One region of the Microbulbifer sp. SH-1 genome, then DNA from elsewhere that is predicted to be linked to it. Evidence: predicted binding sites of a transcription regulator. Region 1 holds the regulator's gene; each other region holds the start of a gene.

Region 1 (5,510 bases):
AGGATCTGGCTGACATTGAGAAAATTGAACAGCAGGCCGACCGCGATGCCCGCGATCATGGCCAGTACGATTTGTTTGGTGAGCCCCATGGTCCGTCCTGTTTATGTTTTCACCACGAGTGCGGCAAAAAATTATATGCGGATGGCAAGAACCAAGAATTTCCGGGCGAAGGCGCCGCCACCGAACTTAGTTCAGGCCTCTAGTTATAGATTGCGCCACTATATCGGCAGCAAGCACGAGGGGCAAAGCGCGTTCCCCGAATGGCTTGCTCAGGTACAATGCGGTCATTTGAACCCGCGCGGAGTCAGCGTTGTACCACTCCCCTTTTGAACCCGTCGGCGACTGGCACCCCCACCCGCTGGACACCCTCCACGGATCAACGCCACCGGAGCCACTGCTGCCCTGGCTGCTGCACCCCGGCTCCCTCACCGCCGCTCTCAAACACCACAGCAGCGGCGAGTTTCACGTTCAGATACTCAACCAGGGCTGGCAGCAACCGCGCCTCGAAGAGCGTCGCGCCCTCGGCCTGCGCGACAAATCCCTCGCCCTCGTGCGCGAAGTTTTGCTCTGCGGTCGCGGCCAACCCTGGGTCTACGCCCGCAGTATCCTGCCTGAGCGCTCCCTGGCCGGCAAACACCGCCACCTGCGCAGTCTCGACAACCGCCCCCTGGGGGAACTCCTGTTCAGCCGATCCGATATGCGGCGCGGCCCCATCGTCCTCAATCAGCTTGCGCGCAATCCCCAATGCCAGCTCGAACAGTTCGCCGACATGGCCACCCGCGCCTGGGGCCGCCGCTCCACCTTCTGGCTCGGCGACAAGCCCCTGTTGGTTGCGGAAACCTTCCTCAGCAGTTTCAATCCCCACAGTCCACCCTCCGCCTGAGGGCTACGCGTTCCGGGAGACACCTATGCAAGTGATCAGCCAACAGATACAACAGCGCTGGCCGCAACTGCTTCCCTACTGGCAGCTGGCGCGCCTCGACCGCCCCATCGGCTCGCTGCTGCTGCTCTGGCCCACCTGGTGGGCCCTGTGGATTGCCGCTGAGGGCTGGCCGGGTCTGCATCTGTTTGCGGTGTTCACCCTCGGTGTGGTCCTCACTCGCGCCGCCGGCTGTGCCGTCAACGACTTCGCCGACCGCAACATCGATGGCCACGTGAAGCGCACCAACCAGCGCCCCCTGGCCACCGGTGCGGCCACGCCGAAGGGCGCTCTGCTGCTGTTCGCGGGCCTGATGCTGGCGGCCTTCCTACTGGTGCTGACGACCAACCGGCTCACTGTACTGTTGTCGCTGCCGGCACTGGCGCTGGCCTTTTGCTACCCCTTTGCCAAGCGCTATACCCACCTGCCACAGGTGGTGCTGGGCGCCGCCTTCAGCATGGGTATTCCCATGGCGTTCGCGGCGGTGCAGGGAGAAGTGCCGGCGGTGGCCTGGCTGATTTTCACCGCGAATCTGCTGTGGACCGTGGCCTACGACACCTTTTACGCGATGGTGGACCGGGACGACGACTTGCGGATCGGGGTCAAGTCCACCGCCATCCTGTTTGGCGATATGGACCGGGTGATGACCGGCAGTTTGCAGGCGATGGTCGTTTTGGCGCTGCTGATGCTGGGCAGCCGGGAGGCGCTGGGTGCTCTGTTTTACTGCGGCGTGGCCGCGGCGACCGGGCTGTTCATCTATCAGCAGTGGCTGGTGCGGAATCGGCAACGGGAACTCTGCTTTCAGGCGTTTCTCAACAGTAATTGGGCTGGCGCGGCGATTTTTGCAGGTATTTTTTTCCATTTTCTAGCCAACTGAACCTACCTTTTGGCGGCGAGGTCGTGATCGCCGCACAGCTGTCATATATTTGTCATTAAAGTGACGTTAAATGGCCACTCTAAGAAAAGTCAGTTAAGTGACAAATTCACCAGCTAGGGTATGGCAGGCAGATGCACAGCAAGACGATCCTCATAGTCGACGACGAAGCCCCGGTCCGGGATATGCTGCGAATTGCGCTGGAGATGGCGGATTACCGCTGCCTTGAGGCGGAGAATGCGCAGGCGGCGCACGCACTGGTGATCGACGAGAAGCCGGATCTGGTGCTGCTGGACTGGATGCTGCCGGATGTTTCCGGGGTTGAGCTGGCCCGCCGCCTGAAGCGCGACGAGCTGACGTCTTCGCTGCCGATCATCATGCTGACGGCGAAGGGCGAGGAAGATCACAAGATCAAGGGGCTGGAAACCGGCGCCGACGATTACATTACTAAGCCGTTTTCTCCGCGCGAGCTGGTAGCCCGTCTGAAGGCGGTTCTGCGTCGCGCGGGGCCGACGACGCCGGAGGAACCGCTGACGGCGGGGGGGCTGGTGCTGGATCCGATCAGCCACCGGGTGACGATCAATGGCCAGCCGGTGGAGATGGGGCCGACGGAGTTCCGTTTGCTGACGTTTTTCCTTTCGCACCAGGAGCGGGCCTATACCCGTACGCAGTTGCTGGACCATGTGTGGGGCGGCAATGTGTATGTGGAGGAGCGCACGGTGGACGTGCATATCCGTCGCCTGCGCAAGGCACTGACCATCGACGGTCACGAGCGCTATATCCAGACCGTACGCGGTACCGGCTACCGCTTTTCTGTACAGACTGTGGAAAGGGTGTAATCCTACTCCGCACGTTTTTTGTGGACTCCGTAGAGAGTCCGGTGGCGGTCGAGCACCGGGCTTGGGTTTTTGAAACCGCTGTGAATACGTCCCTGTACGCTGCGTCGGCAACATCCCTGTTGCCGACGCTTTCAAAAACCCAAGCCCGGCACTCGCCCTTCACTTGAAAACCCGCACTTCGGTTCGGGCATTTCCTTCGTATAAAGTCCGCAGGTCCACTGAGAATAATCAGTGCACCCCAAAACAAGATGGCCCAACCATCATGCTCGATCGCAGTATTGGCGAGTTCTCGCGCTTTATCGTCATCGCCCTCGGCACCACCATTCTCGGTTTTTCGACCGACAACTGGTGGCTGGCGCTGTGCGCCGGCCTCGCCGTGTATCTCGGCTGGCTGCTGTGGCAGCAGAACCAGTTCGACCGCTGGCTGAGCAACGGTCGCCGCGGTCCCGCGCCGACGAGCTTCGGAGTATGGGGGGATATTTCCGACGATTTCTATCGACTGCAACGCCGCCACCGCAAGGAAAAGCAGAAGCTCCATTCCATGCTGCGCCGGGTGCAGGACAGTACCAGTGCGCTGCGCGAGGGGATTGTGGCACTGGAGGATGAGGGCAATCTGGCGTGGTGGAATCCGGCGGCGGGGCAGATGTTGCGCCTGCAGGCGGATGATGCGGGGCAGCCGCTGGTCAACTTCGTTCGCGATCCGCGGTTTGTGGAGCATATGCACAACCGTATGTTCGGGCGCGGTCGCGCGTCGCTGGAGCCGATTACGCTTCCGGCGCCGGGGGACGATTCGCGTATTCTGACCATGGAGGTGACGCGCTTCGGTCAGGATGAGGCGTTGGTGATCGTGCGGGATGTGACGCGACTGCACAACCTCGAGCAGATGCGGCGGGATTTTGTGGCGAATGTGTCTCATGAGTTGCGCACGCCGCTGACGGTGATTGCGGGTTATCTGGAGACGCTGCAGATGAGCGGTCAGGCGCCGCGCAACTGGGAGCGGCCGCTGACGCAGATGAGCGAGCAGACGGTGCGGATGACCGGGCTGGTGAACGATCTGCTATTGCTGGCGCGGCTGGAAACGTCGGAGCGCGACACTGGCCGCGACAGGGTGTCGGTCCGGCAGTTGATGGAGCAGGTGGCCGGTGAGGCGCGCTCACTGAGTGGCGGGCGCCACGAGATCACCGTGGAGTGTACCGAGGACTGCACTATTACCGGCACCGCTGGCGAGCTGCACAGTGCGTTTGCAAACCTCGCCTTCAACGCGGTGAAGTACAGCCCTGACGGCGGGCCGATTGAACTGCGCTGGCGCTTGGATGCGGCGGGCGGGCATTTTTCCGTGAAGGACTGTGGTATCGGTATAGATCCGGTGCATATCCCCCGTCTCACCGAGCGTTTCTACCGAGTGGATGCGGGCCGCTCCCGGGAGAGTGGCGGCACCGGTCTCGGCCTCGCCATCGTCAAACATGTGCTGCTGCGCCACGGTGCCAACCTCACGGTCAGCAGTGTGCCTGGCCGCGGCAGTACCTTCACGCTCAATTTCCCAACGCACAAACTGACCCTGGCCAGCTCGGCCTGAGTGTCTGACCTGAGTGCCGGAAATGCAAAAGGGGCCCGCAGGCCCCTTGCGCAGGCTACCGACAAATCTTACAGATCCAGACCAAACTGCAGAGCTGCGCCGTAGGTGTCGTCGGAGGATTTGATCGCGGACAGGTGGAACTGCACCACGTCAAACGGCGAGAAGCCGATACCCGCTGTCAGCGCGCCATCGTAAGTGTCTTTCAGGTCGTGGCGGTACCCAATCCGCAGCTGGGCCCAATCAAACAGGTCCGCCTCCATACCCAGACGCGCGATCTGTACTTCACCGGCACCTTCGAACGCCTCGATGGAATTCAGGTCCAGATCCGCCAACAGGGTAAATACTTCACCGGTATAACCAAGGCCCGCGGTCAGTTGCGGTTCCAGCTGGATTTTTACCCCACCCTGTATGGTGTCGTAGTCCTGGGCAATGGCATTGCGCAGGGATACACCGCCCTGCAATTCACCCCAGTTGATGGTCGCGCCGAAGTCGATATTGAAATTGCTGTGCTCCAGCATGTAGTCATCGGCGTCGAAGTCGTCGCTGTCAAAGTCCGCGATCGTTTCGAGGTACTCGATGGTTTCAACCCGCTGGTATTTCGGCGTTGCGCCGAGAGAAACCTGGTAACCCCCGAAAGTGAATTGGCGGGCGGCGGCAAAGCCGATTTCCTGCAGGGAATAACCAAACGCGCCGGCTGCGGTTTGCAGGTCACTTTCGTCGAAAATCTGCTCACCGAAGTCTTCCAGCAGCTCCACGTCAGAATCCGCCAGCCGGATCTCCGTCGCCACGAAGACGGACTGGCGAACAAACAGCAGGCCGGATGCCAGGCTGTTGGGAACGGCAATGGTCAGCTGGGCACCGGCATCCACCGTCAGCCGCCCCTGATCCAGTATTTCCAGTTGCGCGAGAATGTAATTCGCATCGTCCTGGGTGGCGGTCAAACCGTCAATGTCGTCGAGAAAGTCGCTCAGATCCTCGCTGGTGTCGAAGAATTCATTCTCGTCGTTGGCAATTGCCCCCACATCTATATTGAGCGCGAAATCGTCGTTTTCTTTGAAATTGGTCAGGGTCGCCGGGTTGATCAGCGCACTGTAGGTGTAATCGCCACCGGCGACGCCGGCGCCGGCCATGGCGCTACCGCGACCGGAAAATACTTCTGCGGCTACCGGTGCCGCCCCCAGAATAGCCCCTGCCGCAACAATGCCGGCAATTTGGTTCTTGGCCCACATAAACAACCAGATCCTTTGTTCGTATCAGTCAGAATAATTTTTGTACACGCCATTAGTCAGAATTATTGGCGGC
Region 2 (5,510 bases), 1.1 Mb from region 1:
CTCGTCGGTCAGGTTTTCACCATTGATGGAGAAGCTCAGCTGCTCGGTCACCTTGTAATTGGCAAACAATTGCAGGGTCGCATAGGCATCCTGCTCAATGGTGTGGCCAGCAGCGTGAACCCGGGAAATATCATCCTGCCAGTTGATGCCACCGCCCACCTTGAGCTGGTCGAGCATCGCCGGACGGTAGCTGGCGTATAAGCGTACAGTCTGCTCGGGGATGAAGTCGCGGTTCAGACCATTGCCGGCCTTGTTCTCGATATCCACCTTGGCGTAGCTGAACTCCATGTGCAGGCCTTCGACAAGTTCACCACTGACGGTCAGGTCGTAGCCATTGCTGTCGTAATCGCGACCTTCGTAGTAGTCGATCATCACCTGATCGTTGTTCGGGTCTTCAATCTGGCCGGCAAACTCCGCCACGTTGTTCTGCTGGGTCTGGTAGTAAGCCAGGGTTGCAATGAGCTTGCCGCCGAGAAATTGCCCTTTTACTCCCACCTCGTCATTGACGCCCTCGGTTGGGTCAATAAAAGACAGATCTTCGGCAACATCATCCTGCGCACGGAAGGTTTCTGTGTGGCTCGCGTAAAGGGAGTAATTGTCGGTCAGGCTGTACACCACACCCGCGTAGGGCAGAACCTTGCCATCCACCTTGGTGACTTTGCTGGTACCGTAGCCTTCACCTTCGGCCTCCCAGTTCACCACGCGGGCGCCGCCCACCAAGCTCAGGCTGTCGGTTAGGCGGAAGCGGGTCGCAGCGTAAAACGCACTCTGCTCTTCATCGAAATTACTGCCGGTCAGCCCGTCGGTATATACCGGTTTGACCGGGGTCTGGCCGTTCCACTGGGTGAAGTCGCCGATCGGCGGGAAGCCGTTGGTGTAGTCGTACAGCGAAACTTCTCTGGTTGAGCCTTCGGTCCAGTTGTAGCCGAAGAGCAGGTCGTGCTCGCGCCCCAGCAGCTGGTAAGTACCGGATACGCGCAGGTCGAACACGTCCTGCTTGCCGTCCAGGGTATAGCCGCTGGCGTAGCCTATCAGGCCTACGTCGGTGTCGCGATCCGGCAGGCTGTACATATAAAACAGCTCGCTGTCGCCTTCGATGTCCGCAGTGCTGTAGTAGCCCTTGAGTTCCCAGCCGTTGGCAAACTCGTGCTTCAGTTCGGCGAAGACTTCTTTCTCAATGTTGTCCCAGTAGGCCCACTCGGCAGAGGTGGAGGCGGACACGTCGTAATCGGTGGGTGTCCCGTCGGAGTACACCAGCGGCAGCGCGCCCCACAGTGGGCTGTCGGCGAGGCTGCTCTGGTAGCTGGCGCCCAGAGTCAACAGGGTGGATTCACCCAGGTCCTTTTCCAGCGCGCCGTAAACCACAGATTTGTCCATGGCGTAGAAGTCGAGATACGACTCCCTGTCTTCTTTGGTCATTACCACGCGGCCGCGCAGGCCATCGGTCAGGGTGCCGGATACATCGCTCTCCAGACGCAGACTGTCCCAGGAACCGGCGATGGCGCTGAAAGACATTTGCAGATCATCGGTGGGGCGTTTGCGCACCATATTGACGGTGGCTGACGGATTGCCGGCGCCACTCATCAGGCCATTGGCACCGCGCACCACTTCGATGCGCTCGTAGATGGAAGTATCGGTCTCACCGCTGCGGTTGCCGTAGGTCGATGGCAGACCCACGCCATCGACCTGGAAGTTGGTGACGTCAAAGCCGCGGGAGGAATAGTAGGTGCGGTCGGTTTCCACACTCTCCACCTGAATGCCCGGTACGGCCAGCAGTGCATCATTCAGGTTATACAAATTGAAGTCGTCCATTTGCACCTGGCCGATTGCGGATACCGATTGCGGTGTTTCCATAATCGATAGACCGAGGCCCGTCGCGGTGTCCAGGTCGCTGACCAGGTAGGAGTCCACCTGCTCGCCGACGACTTCCACATTCTCGAGCCTCTCGGAATTTTTCACTTCCGCGGCAATAGCCGCATTGGCTGCGGCGAGGGCGACCGCCAGAACAGCGCTGGCAAACAGACGGTGATTCGGTTGCATGGATGTGTCCCCAGTGACTACCCCTTGAATTTAGGACGGGAGTTTAGTTTAGCAAACATGCAAATACAACAGATTATCATTTAGATTTTGTTAAGACTGGCCCATTTATCCGGTCATCAAACTGCCACTCGCGCCATTTACCCTGCCCTATTTTTGAGGCCACCACCTTGCCCCCTAGTCATTCCAGCCGGCAGAAGAGCCCTCTCTGGGTACTGACCCACTGCGCTGCGGTGTTCGCTGTCTTGATTTGCCTGCTTACTGGACTGCGCATCGCCACTCTGTCGCAGCCTGCGTTGATACAAATCGAAGAACTGCTTCCCCAAGGCAAGGTACATCAGCTCCATTTTTTCAGCGCGCTGCTGCTTTCCTTTATTGCTCTCGGCTTTGTCGTGCACCGTCTGCGCATCCCATCGGCGACTGGCACTCCTTTCCGCCGTTGGCCAGGCTGGCATCGAGCGATCATTCGTGCCGGCTACCCGCTGCTCGCCGTCGCCATCATCAGTGGCTGGCTGCTGTTCAGCGGTACCAACCTGCGGCAGGTGCATCTGGCCTGCGCCTTCGGCGTGCTGCTGTACCTATTCCTTCACGGCGGCCTTTACGGTATCCGCTGGGGTAGGCAGGCACTCGTCGCTACACTCGTGCCGCAACTCTCGCGCACCTCTTTAGTAGCAGGCGTTGTCGTGATCGGACTCGGCTCGTTGTTGGTGTCCCTGGGCTGGGTAAACCTCCGCCAGCAGAGCCATTTCACCCTCACCGTCAACGCCATACCTTTGCGTATTCCTATACATATCGATGGCGAAGGCAGCGAACCACCATGGCAGAGCGCCCGCACCCTGTATGTTTTTACAGATGGCGGTGCCAACTTCGACAACGGCGCGACCGAGGTGGAACTGCGCGCGCTGCATAACCGCGAGGAGTTTTACCTGCAGGCACGCTGGCGCGATGCCGATGAGAGCCTGGCACACCTGCCCCTTGTGAAAAGCGCCCACGGCTGGGAGGTTCAACAACACGGCTTCCATCAGTTCAACGAAACCCGTCATTACGAGGACAAGTTCGCGGTGCTGCTCTCTCCCGATTGCGACTTTGCCGCAGCCGGCACCGCGCACCTTGGCAGGAAGCCCTTGAAAAACGCACCAGCCAACTGGCACGGCAAAGGTTATCACTACAGCGACGACGGCCAACTGCACGACCTCTGGCACTGGAAGGTGGTGCGCACCAACGACATGTATCTGGCCGATGACAACTACATCTCCAGCCCGGATATTCCGCGCCCCGGTGCGCGGCGCTACACCGCCGGATACCAGCAGGACGGCAAGGAGTCCGGTGCCTATGTGATGAACTGGCAGTGGTATCGCCCGGGCGCAATCACGCCCAAACGCCTGCCGTTGGATCCGGCGCAACTCGCCGTATACCAACAAGCGCAAACAGACCGGGAAAGCCGCCCGCAGTGGGTTGCCTCCTGGTTTGACTACCAGCCCTACTCTGCGGAAGCAGACAACAATTATGCCGAAGGGACCGCGATGCCCTCGGTCATCTACAACTCCAACCGCTTCGAGGGCGACCGCGCCGACGTGCGCGCGCGCGCGCAGTGGCGCGACGGTTACTGGACACTGGAAATGGCGCGCAAGCTGGTCACTGGTTCTTCACTGGACGTCCCCATTCACGACGGGATCTGCTTGTGGGTATCGGCGTTTGATCGCGCGCAGATCGCTCACACGCGCCACACCCGCGCGATCAGGCTGGAGCTGCAACAATGAACCTCTGGCAACGCACCCTGTTAATCGTCGGCGTGCCGCTCGCGGCCATCACCGCGGCCGTGTTACATCAGCCGTCCATACCGGAACCTGCGCCCTATCACCTCACCAAGATCGCTGCCGATGGTAAACCCCTACCGCCGTGGGCGGGGCCCTGGTCCTGCGTGTGCGACCGCAACACTAGCCTGCTGTGGGAAGTCAAAACCGACAATGAGGGCATTCACGATGGCCTGTGGACTTACTCCTGGTACCGTGCGGGAGCCGCAGGATTTCACACCGCGGCAAGAACAAATCTGGCAGAACCTTTGCCGGGAGCTGGTGTTCCCGATAACGGTGACTGTTATTTTGAAAAGACACGCTGCGATACCGAGGACCTGATCCGCCGCACCAACCGGCAAACCCTGTGCGGCGAAAACAACTGGCGGCTGCCGACGAGCACCGAGCTCGCCACCCTGATCTACCCCCTGGCCAAGGCGGGCCAGGCAAAAATTGATACGGACTATTTCCCGCATACCAAGCGCGGTGATTACTGGACCGCCGATGAGGGTGATACATTGCAAAATGTTTACCGGCATCTGCAAACCGGAGCTGAGGCCATCAGTTTTATCGAAGGGGAAAAGTTCACAATTCCGCATCGAAATGCCGCTTTTGTGCGCCTGGTCAGTGCCGATTCAAAAAGCTGTCATTAACCCCTCTCACACTGCCCTCGCTGTAACGATTCTCCTGGTTATTTTCCGTTAACAATAAACACGCACAAGGAATTCCCAATGAAATCCTCTCTGGGCAGCCTGGCACTGGCAACGGGCGCGGCGGGACTGATCTCCGTCCTCGCGGCAACCGGCGCAAATGCAGCCACCAAACACTACCGGCTGGTGTGGGACAAGGACGGCAGCAACAGCGCGGTCATCGGCTTTTCTCCCGACGGCAGCAGTAGCAACCCCTACGTCAGCTACGGTTATTCCACCAACGAAAGCAATTGGAGTAATGTCGCAGTCAATGCCACCCGCAGTTTCGGCGGCAGCATCACCAGCCACTTTGTACGACTGGAAAATCTCACCCCGGATTCAGCGATCTATTTCCGCGTATGCGATCAGAGCGGTTGCGGCGAGCGCTTCTGGTTCAAAACAGCGCCGGACACCGCCGACCCCTTCGTACTCGTTGCCGGCGGCGACACCCGCACCGGCCACACTACCCGTCGTCAGGGCAATCAGCTGCTGGCAAAAATCCGCCCGCTTGCCGTCATGCACGGCGGTGATTTCACCGATGCCAACAGCGCAACGCAGATGAGCGCGTTTCTCGACGACTGGACGCTCACCTATTCCAGCGACCAGATCGACGGCATCAGTTACAAGCGCATTTATCCGTTGATCCCAACCCACGGCAATCACGAAGACAACAACTACTCCACCCTGTGCCAGGTGTTCGGTGTGGACTTCAATGAAGACGGCAACTGCAACCCGAACGATACCTACGGCGCGGTGCAGATTTCTCCGCTGCTGCGGGTGTACACCCTCAACAGCCAGTTCCAGAACAGCGGTTGGTCCTCTTACGCCGCCAGCATGAACACCTGGCTGCAGAGCGATCTCTCCGCCTATGGCAACAACAGCGACTGGCGCTTCGCGCAGTATCACAAGCCGATATTCCCCCACTACTCTGGCAAGTCGGACAACCCCACCCTGTTCAACTGGTGGGCGCAGGCGTTTTACGACTACAGCA
Region 3 (5,510 bases), 2.3 Mb from region 1:
ATCCCCGCTCAACCCTGAGGTGCGCGGCCACAACCACTCGATGTGCAGCTCGCCCCATAACTCCCGCCCGCCGGCAACGCAGGGGCTTGATGTTGCGGCCCCCGGCCATCGCGACGCCAGTGTCCCAGGGGCAATTAGAGTGTCGACCCGTAGCTGCGACATCACGCCCGGCACCCCACCGGCGTGGTCGCGGTCGCCGTGGCTTACCACCAGCGCATCCAGCCGCTGGCGCCCGTCCGCCAACAGAAACGGCGCCACAATGCTGCGGCCCGCACTCCAGCCACTACCAGAGCTGGCGCCAGTATCAAATACCAGCGTTTTCCGTTCGGTGGCAGCAACCACCGCAAGGCCCTGCCCCACATCGAGCACCGTCAGTGCCAGATACGGTTCTGACGGCCGCGTCCAGGGCAACAACCCCACCAGCAGCACCGGCAGAAGCGCCCAGCCGAGGGCGCGCCCCGGTAGACCGCGTGGTAACAGCAATACCCCGCAACTGAGCGGCGCGAGAAGCAGGATCAGATGGGAGGGAAGCGGGAGTGACTGCCATCCCGGCAAAGCGCTATCGGCGACGGCCAGGAAATCCAGCAGCCAGCCCAGCTGGATATCCGCCAGCCGCCACAACCCCAGCTGCAGCGGCGCCGGTGTCAGAGCGGCGAGAAAAATCAGCGGTAAAATGGTGAACCCAACCCAGGGAATCGCAATAAGATTGAGCAGCAAACCGCTCAGGCTGACCCCGGCGAAGATCAAGATAGACGGCAGCGCCAGACCGACAAGAATTGCCCACTGGCTCTGCAGCGCGGTACGCAGATAATTCAGGGGTCGAAACACTTGAATACGGGGCCGCTCTTGCCCCGCCGTCTCGCCATCTTCGCCGCTGCTCCGCCCACGGAAACGCAGCAATAGCGCACCCACTGCGACAAACGAAAGCCAGAAACCGGCATTCAGAGGCGCAAGGGGCTGCAGCAGCAACACACAGGCCAGCGCTGTGACAAACGCCAGACCTGCGCCGAATCTGCGGCGAAACACCAGTGCAACGATGGCAATCGTCGTCATGATGAGCGCGCGCTGGGCTGACAGAGGCGCACCGCTGACGAGGGTGTATGCCATCGCCGCAGCCAGGCCGGCAGCGCCGGCGACCAACAGAGGGTTATGCGGTCGGAAAATGCCCACCACCCGGCTCACCAGACCACCCAAGAGCAGGAAGAACCCCGCCACCATGCCCACATGCAGCCCCGAAATCGCCAGCAGGTGCGCCGTACCGGTTCTGCGCAACAGATCCTGTGTTGCGGAGTCCACCCCGCCCGTATCCCCCAGCAGCAGGGCGCGGATCAATTCTTCCTGCTTCAGCGCGTGGTCACCGGCATCGGGCGCGGTAATCTGCCGTCGCAGGTGTTCGCGCAGGCCGCTGACCAGAGACCCGACACCGCGCTCCACACCAAGGTACTCAGGCGCGGCACCGCGCTCACGCACGTAACCCGTGGCGTAGATCCCCTGCTCCAGCAACCAGGCTTCGTAATCAAACGTATGGGGATTGATACTGCCTCGCGGGCGCTTAAGGCGCAGCGTCATGCTCCAGCGACTGCCCGGAATCATCTTCGCCATGGTATCGGGGTCCACCCGATACCAGCGCAGCAACAGGCGCTTGCCGACAAACTCCCGCCGCTCAGAGTCCCGCACCCGCGCGCGGAAGCGACTGTCGAAGAATCCCGGAACGACGCCGGGCGATCCGAAATTGGCAACCGCCGTCGAAGCTTCCGGGAGGCCTTCGATCTCGAGGGTAACCTTGTGATCCTTACCGTGCAGTGCCAGGGGCAGGCGCTCGGCAAGAGATTGGTGATTTGCCTGGAGCGCCCAGCAGCTTCCAAGCACAAACGGCAACAGCAGATAGCAGAGTGCAAAACGCGGCGCGGCCGCAAACCGGGAAAGCCAGCCGCCGATAACCGCCAGCAAAGCGACTGATATGACCCCAAGGGCCAGAGCTGCCGCGGTGTCGGCATCCCACGGCAGCGCGGGCCAGAATGCCACCTGGCCAATCCCCAGCGCCAGCGACCACAAGGCCGCGAACGACCCGCGCAATCCCTTCACCGAGCCCCCTGAATTCCAATTTCTTCGGCCTGCCTTTACGTCGAGCCGGCCATTTCATCGCTTCCTGCGCCATGACCCTTCGACCACATCCTGGGATTAGAACGGAGCAACTTGCGTGGTTCAAGCAGCAACAATTCACACCGGAAAAGACATTCGTGACTTTTGGTGATTTTAAACGGCGACGCCGCAACAAAACTTACACCAACCTTTCATCTTTCACATGTTTGTAACAAAAGAGCAGCAAACTGCGCGGCATCCGAGCTATGGCTCACCCCGTTAAGTCACTCTACGAGACCGACCATGAAAAAGACCGCGTTCACTCTGGCACTGGCCGCTGCGCTTCCTGTTCCAACCCTTGCCCAGTCCGACGTGTTCACCTTTTACGGCAAGGCCAATGCATCCTTCCAGTCCAACGACGAGGGTGACGGCGCCAATACCGACATTAAAAGCAACGCCTCCCGCCTGGGCGTGAAAGGCGAGCTGCCGCTGGATAGCGGTATCAAGGGTATCTACAAGATGGAATACGAAGTAGATATCGACGGTGAAGCGGAAGAAACCTTCAGCCAGCGCAACATTTATGCGGGCCTCGAGGGCGGTTTCGGTCAGGTGATCGGGGGCAAGTTTGACACGCCCCTGAAAGAAGCCCAGAACCGTGTCGACCTGTTTAACGACCTGGAAGGCGATATCAAAAGCCTGATTACCCGCAGCGACAATCGCGAATCCAACAACCTGCAGTACACAACGCCTTCTTTCGCCGGCTTCAGGGCGTCAGCGGCCTACATCAGCAACAAGGATGCGGAGATTTTTGACAGCGAAAACAACCTGATCGACACCCGCGACAACGGCACCTCAGTATCGCTCGCCTATGACAACAACGGCGTGTACCTGGCCTACGCTTTTGATCAGGACGTGGAAGCCAATGACTGGAATGTGAATCGCCTGGTTGCCCAGTACAGCTTCGGCAACCTCCAGCTGGGTGCGCTGTACGAGGAACAGGAAAAAGCAGACCACAGCAAGCAGGACGGGTGGATGACTTCTGTGGCGTACAAGATCAACAACTGGACCGCGAAAGCCCAGTACGGCCAGTCCGACATCATCAAGGACAATGGCGAAACGTTTAGCCTGGGACTCGATTACAAACTTTCATCGGCGGCCAAGGTGTTCACCTTCTACACCGATGAAACTGCCGCAGACGGATACGAGCGCAACTACTTCGGTATCGGTACCGAGTTCAAATTCTAACCCACTCCCCTGTAGGAGCCTGCCTGCAGGCGAACTCTTCCGTGCTCCGGACCGTTCGCCTGCAAGCAGGCTCCTACAAATTGCGCTCCGGCCCAGCCACACAGCCAGAAATGAACATCCCTGTAGGAGCCTGCTTGCAGGCGAACATTCAGGCCCCGTGCCAAGCAGCCCTCCCCGGAGCGGTGTCCGGCCCTGCAAGCAGGCTCCTACAACGAGAGCAATCAAACTGCCGCGCGCGCCGCGTGCAGTTTCTTGTAGCTCTCGATCAGACGCAGGTGCTTATCCAGGCCTTCCAACTGCATATTCGTGGGTGTAAGGCCGTAAAAACGCACACTGCCATCCACCGATCCCACCACGGCCTCCATGGTGGTTTCGCCAAACATGCGCCGCAGGTTAACGATGTAATCGTCCAATTCCAGATCATCGTCCAGCGCAATTTCCAATACCGCCTGTACTGCGCGGTAGAACAGTCCGCGCTCGACGGTGTTATCGTTGTACTGCAGGAAACTCTCCACCAACTCCTGCGCTTCCTCGTAACGCTGCAGCGCCAGACACACCAGCAGTTTCAGTTCAAGAATGGTGAGCTGGCCCCACACAGTGTTCTCGTCGAACTCGACACCGATCAAGGTGGTGATCTTTTCATAATTGTCGAGCTGGCTTTCTTCCAAGCGCTCCACGAGATCCTCTAGCGCGTCATCGTCAAGGCGGTGCAGATTGAGGATGTCCTCACGGTAATCCAGCGCCTTGTTGGTGTTATCCCAGATCAGGTCTTCCACCGGATACACCTCGGAGTAACCCGGCACCAGAATCCGGCAGGCCGGCGCGCCAAGTTCGCTGTAGCTGGCCATGTACACCTCTTTGCCCATCTCCTCGAGGATGGCAAACAGGCGATTGGCCTCGGTGTCGTTGCTGTCGTGGTGATTGCCGGAGAAGTCCCACTCCACAAATTCGTAATCGGCACTGGCGCTGAAGAAGCGCCAAGACACCACACCGGTAGAGTCGATAAAGTGCTCCACAAAATTGTGCGGTTCGGTCACTTCCAGACTGTTGAACGTGGGCGGCGGCACGTCGTTCAGGCCTTCGAAACTGCGGCCTTGCATCAACTCGGTAAGACTGCGCTCCAGCGCCACAGGCAGGCTCGGATGCGCGCCGAAGGACGCAAATACACCGCCGGTGCGCGGGTTCATCAGGGTCACGCACATGACCGGGAACCGGCCGCCGAGGGAGGCGTCTTTCACCAGGATCGGGAACCCCTGCTTCTCCAGCTCCTCGATGCCTTGCAGTATTTCCGGGTATTTCACCAGCACGTCGCGCGGCACGTCCGGCAGCGCGATCTCCTGCTCAATGACTTCCTTCTTCACCGCCCGCTCGAAAATTTCCGACAGGCACTGCACCTGCGCTTCCGCCAGGGTGTTGCCCGCACTCATGCCGTTGCTGAGGAACAGGTTCTCGATCAGGTTGGAGGGGAAGTACACCGTCTCGCCGTCGGAGCGGCGGGTGAACGGCAACGAGCAGATACCGCGATCAATGCGCCCGGAGTTGGTATCGATCAGGTTGGAACCCGCCAGCTCGCCTTCCGGGTCGTAGATGCCGCGGGTGTATTCGTCGAGGATGCCCGGCGGCAGCGCGTCGTCATCAGTAAGCTCGAACCACTTTTCGTTCGGGTAGTGCACGAACGCGGCGTTGGCGATCTCCTCGCCGAAATACTGGTCGTTGTAGAAAAAATTGCAGTTCAGGCGCTCGATAAATTCGCCGAGCGCGGAACACAGTGCGCTCTCCTTGGTTGCGCCCTTGCCGTTGGTAAAGCACATGGGAGAAGCCGCGTCGCGAATGTGCAACGACCACACGTGGGGCACGATATTGCGCCAGGAGGCGATCTCGATCTTCATTCCCAGGTCGGCGAGAACCTTCGTCATATTCGCAATGGTCTGCTCCAGCGGCAGGTCCTTGCCCTCGATAAAGGTCTGGTGCTCGGCATCCGGCTGCACCATCAGCAGCGCCTGCGCATCCTCTGTCAAGCTTTCCACTTCCTCAATCTGGAACTCCGGCCCGGTCTGGATCACCTTCTTGACCGTACAGCGGTCGATGGAGCGCAGAATGCCCTGGCGATCCTTCTCGGAAATATCCTCCGGCAGCTCAACCTGGATCTTGAAGATCTGGTTGTAGCGGTCTTCCGGATCGAC

What was found. The regulator PhoB, encoded in region 1, activates phosphate uptake and scavenging genes when phosphate is short. The targets are predictions, from matches to a motif close to TGTCATAAANNTGTAACA.
Region 2: the regulator PhoB is predicted to act here: its motif matches at 2,152-2,169, upstream of GNX18_RS10215 (ethylbenzene dehydrogenase-related protein).
Region 3: the regulator PhoB is predicted to act here: its motif matches at 2,300-2,317, upstream of GNX18_RS05445 (porin).

What each region holds. Positions count from the first base shown of each region.
Region 1 is NZ_CP046948.1:3,470,079-3,475,588, reverse strand. It holds gene GNX18_RS14250 (dicarboxylate/amino acid:cation symporter) at 1-89, opposite strand, end outside; gene GNX18_RS14245 (chorismate lyase) at 311-883, shown strand; gene ubiA (4-hydroxybenzoate octaprenyltransferase) at 909-1,796, shown strand; gene phoB (phosphate regulon transcriptional regulator PhoB) at 1,928-2,632, shown strand; gene phoR (phosphate regulon sensor histidine kinase PhoR) at 2,895-4,208, shown strand; gene traF (conjugal transfer protein TraF) at 4,277-5,437, opposite strand.
Region 2 is NZ_CP046948.1:2,410,637-2,416,146, forward strand. It holds gene GNX18_RS10210 (TonB-dependent siderophore receptor) at 1-2,040, opposite strand, end outside; gene GNX18_RS10215 (ethylbenzene dehydrogenase-related protein) at 2,283-3,797, shown strand; gene GNX18_RS10220 (DUF1566 domain-containing protein) at 3,794-4,483, shown strand; gene GNX18_RS10225 (DNRLRE domain-containing protein) at 4,562-5,510, shown strand, end outside.
Region 3 is NZ_CP046948.1:1,219,193-1,224,702, forward strand. It holds gene GNX18_RS05440 (DNA internalization-related competence protein ComEC/Rec2) at 1-2,085, opposite strand, end outside; gene GNX18_RS05445 (porin) at 2,386-3,327, shown strand; gene GNX18_RS05450 (OsmC domain/YcaO domain-containing protein) at 3,549-5,510, opposite strand, start outside.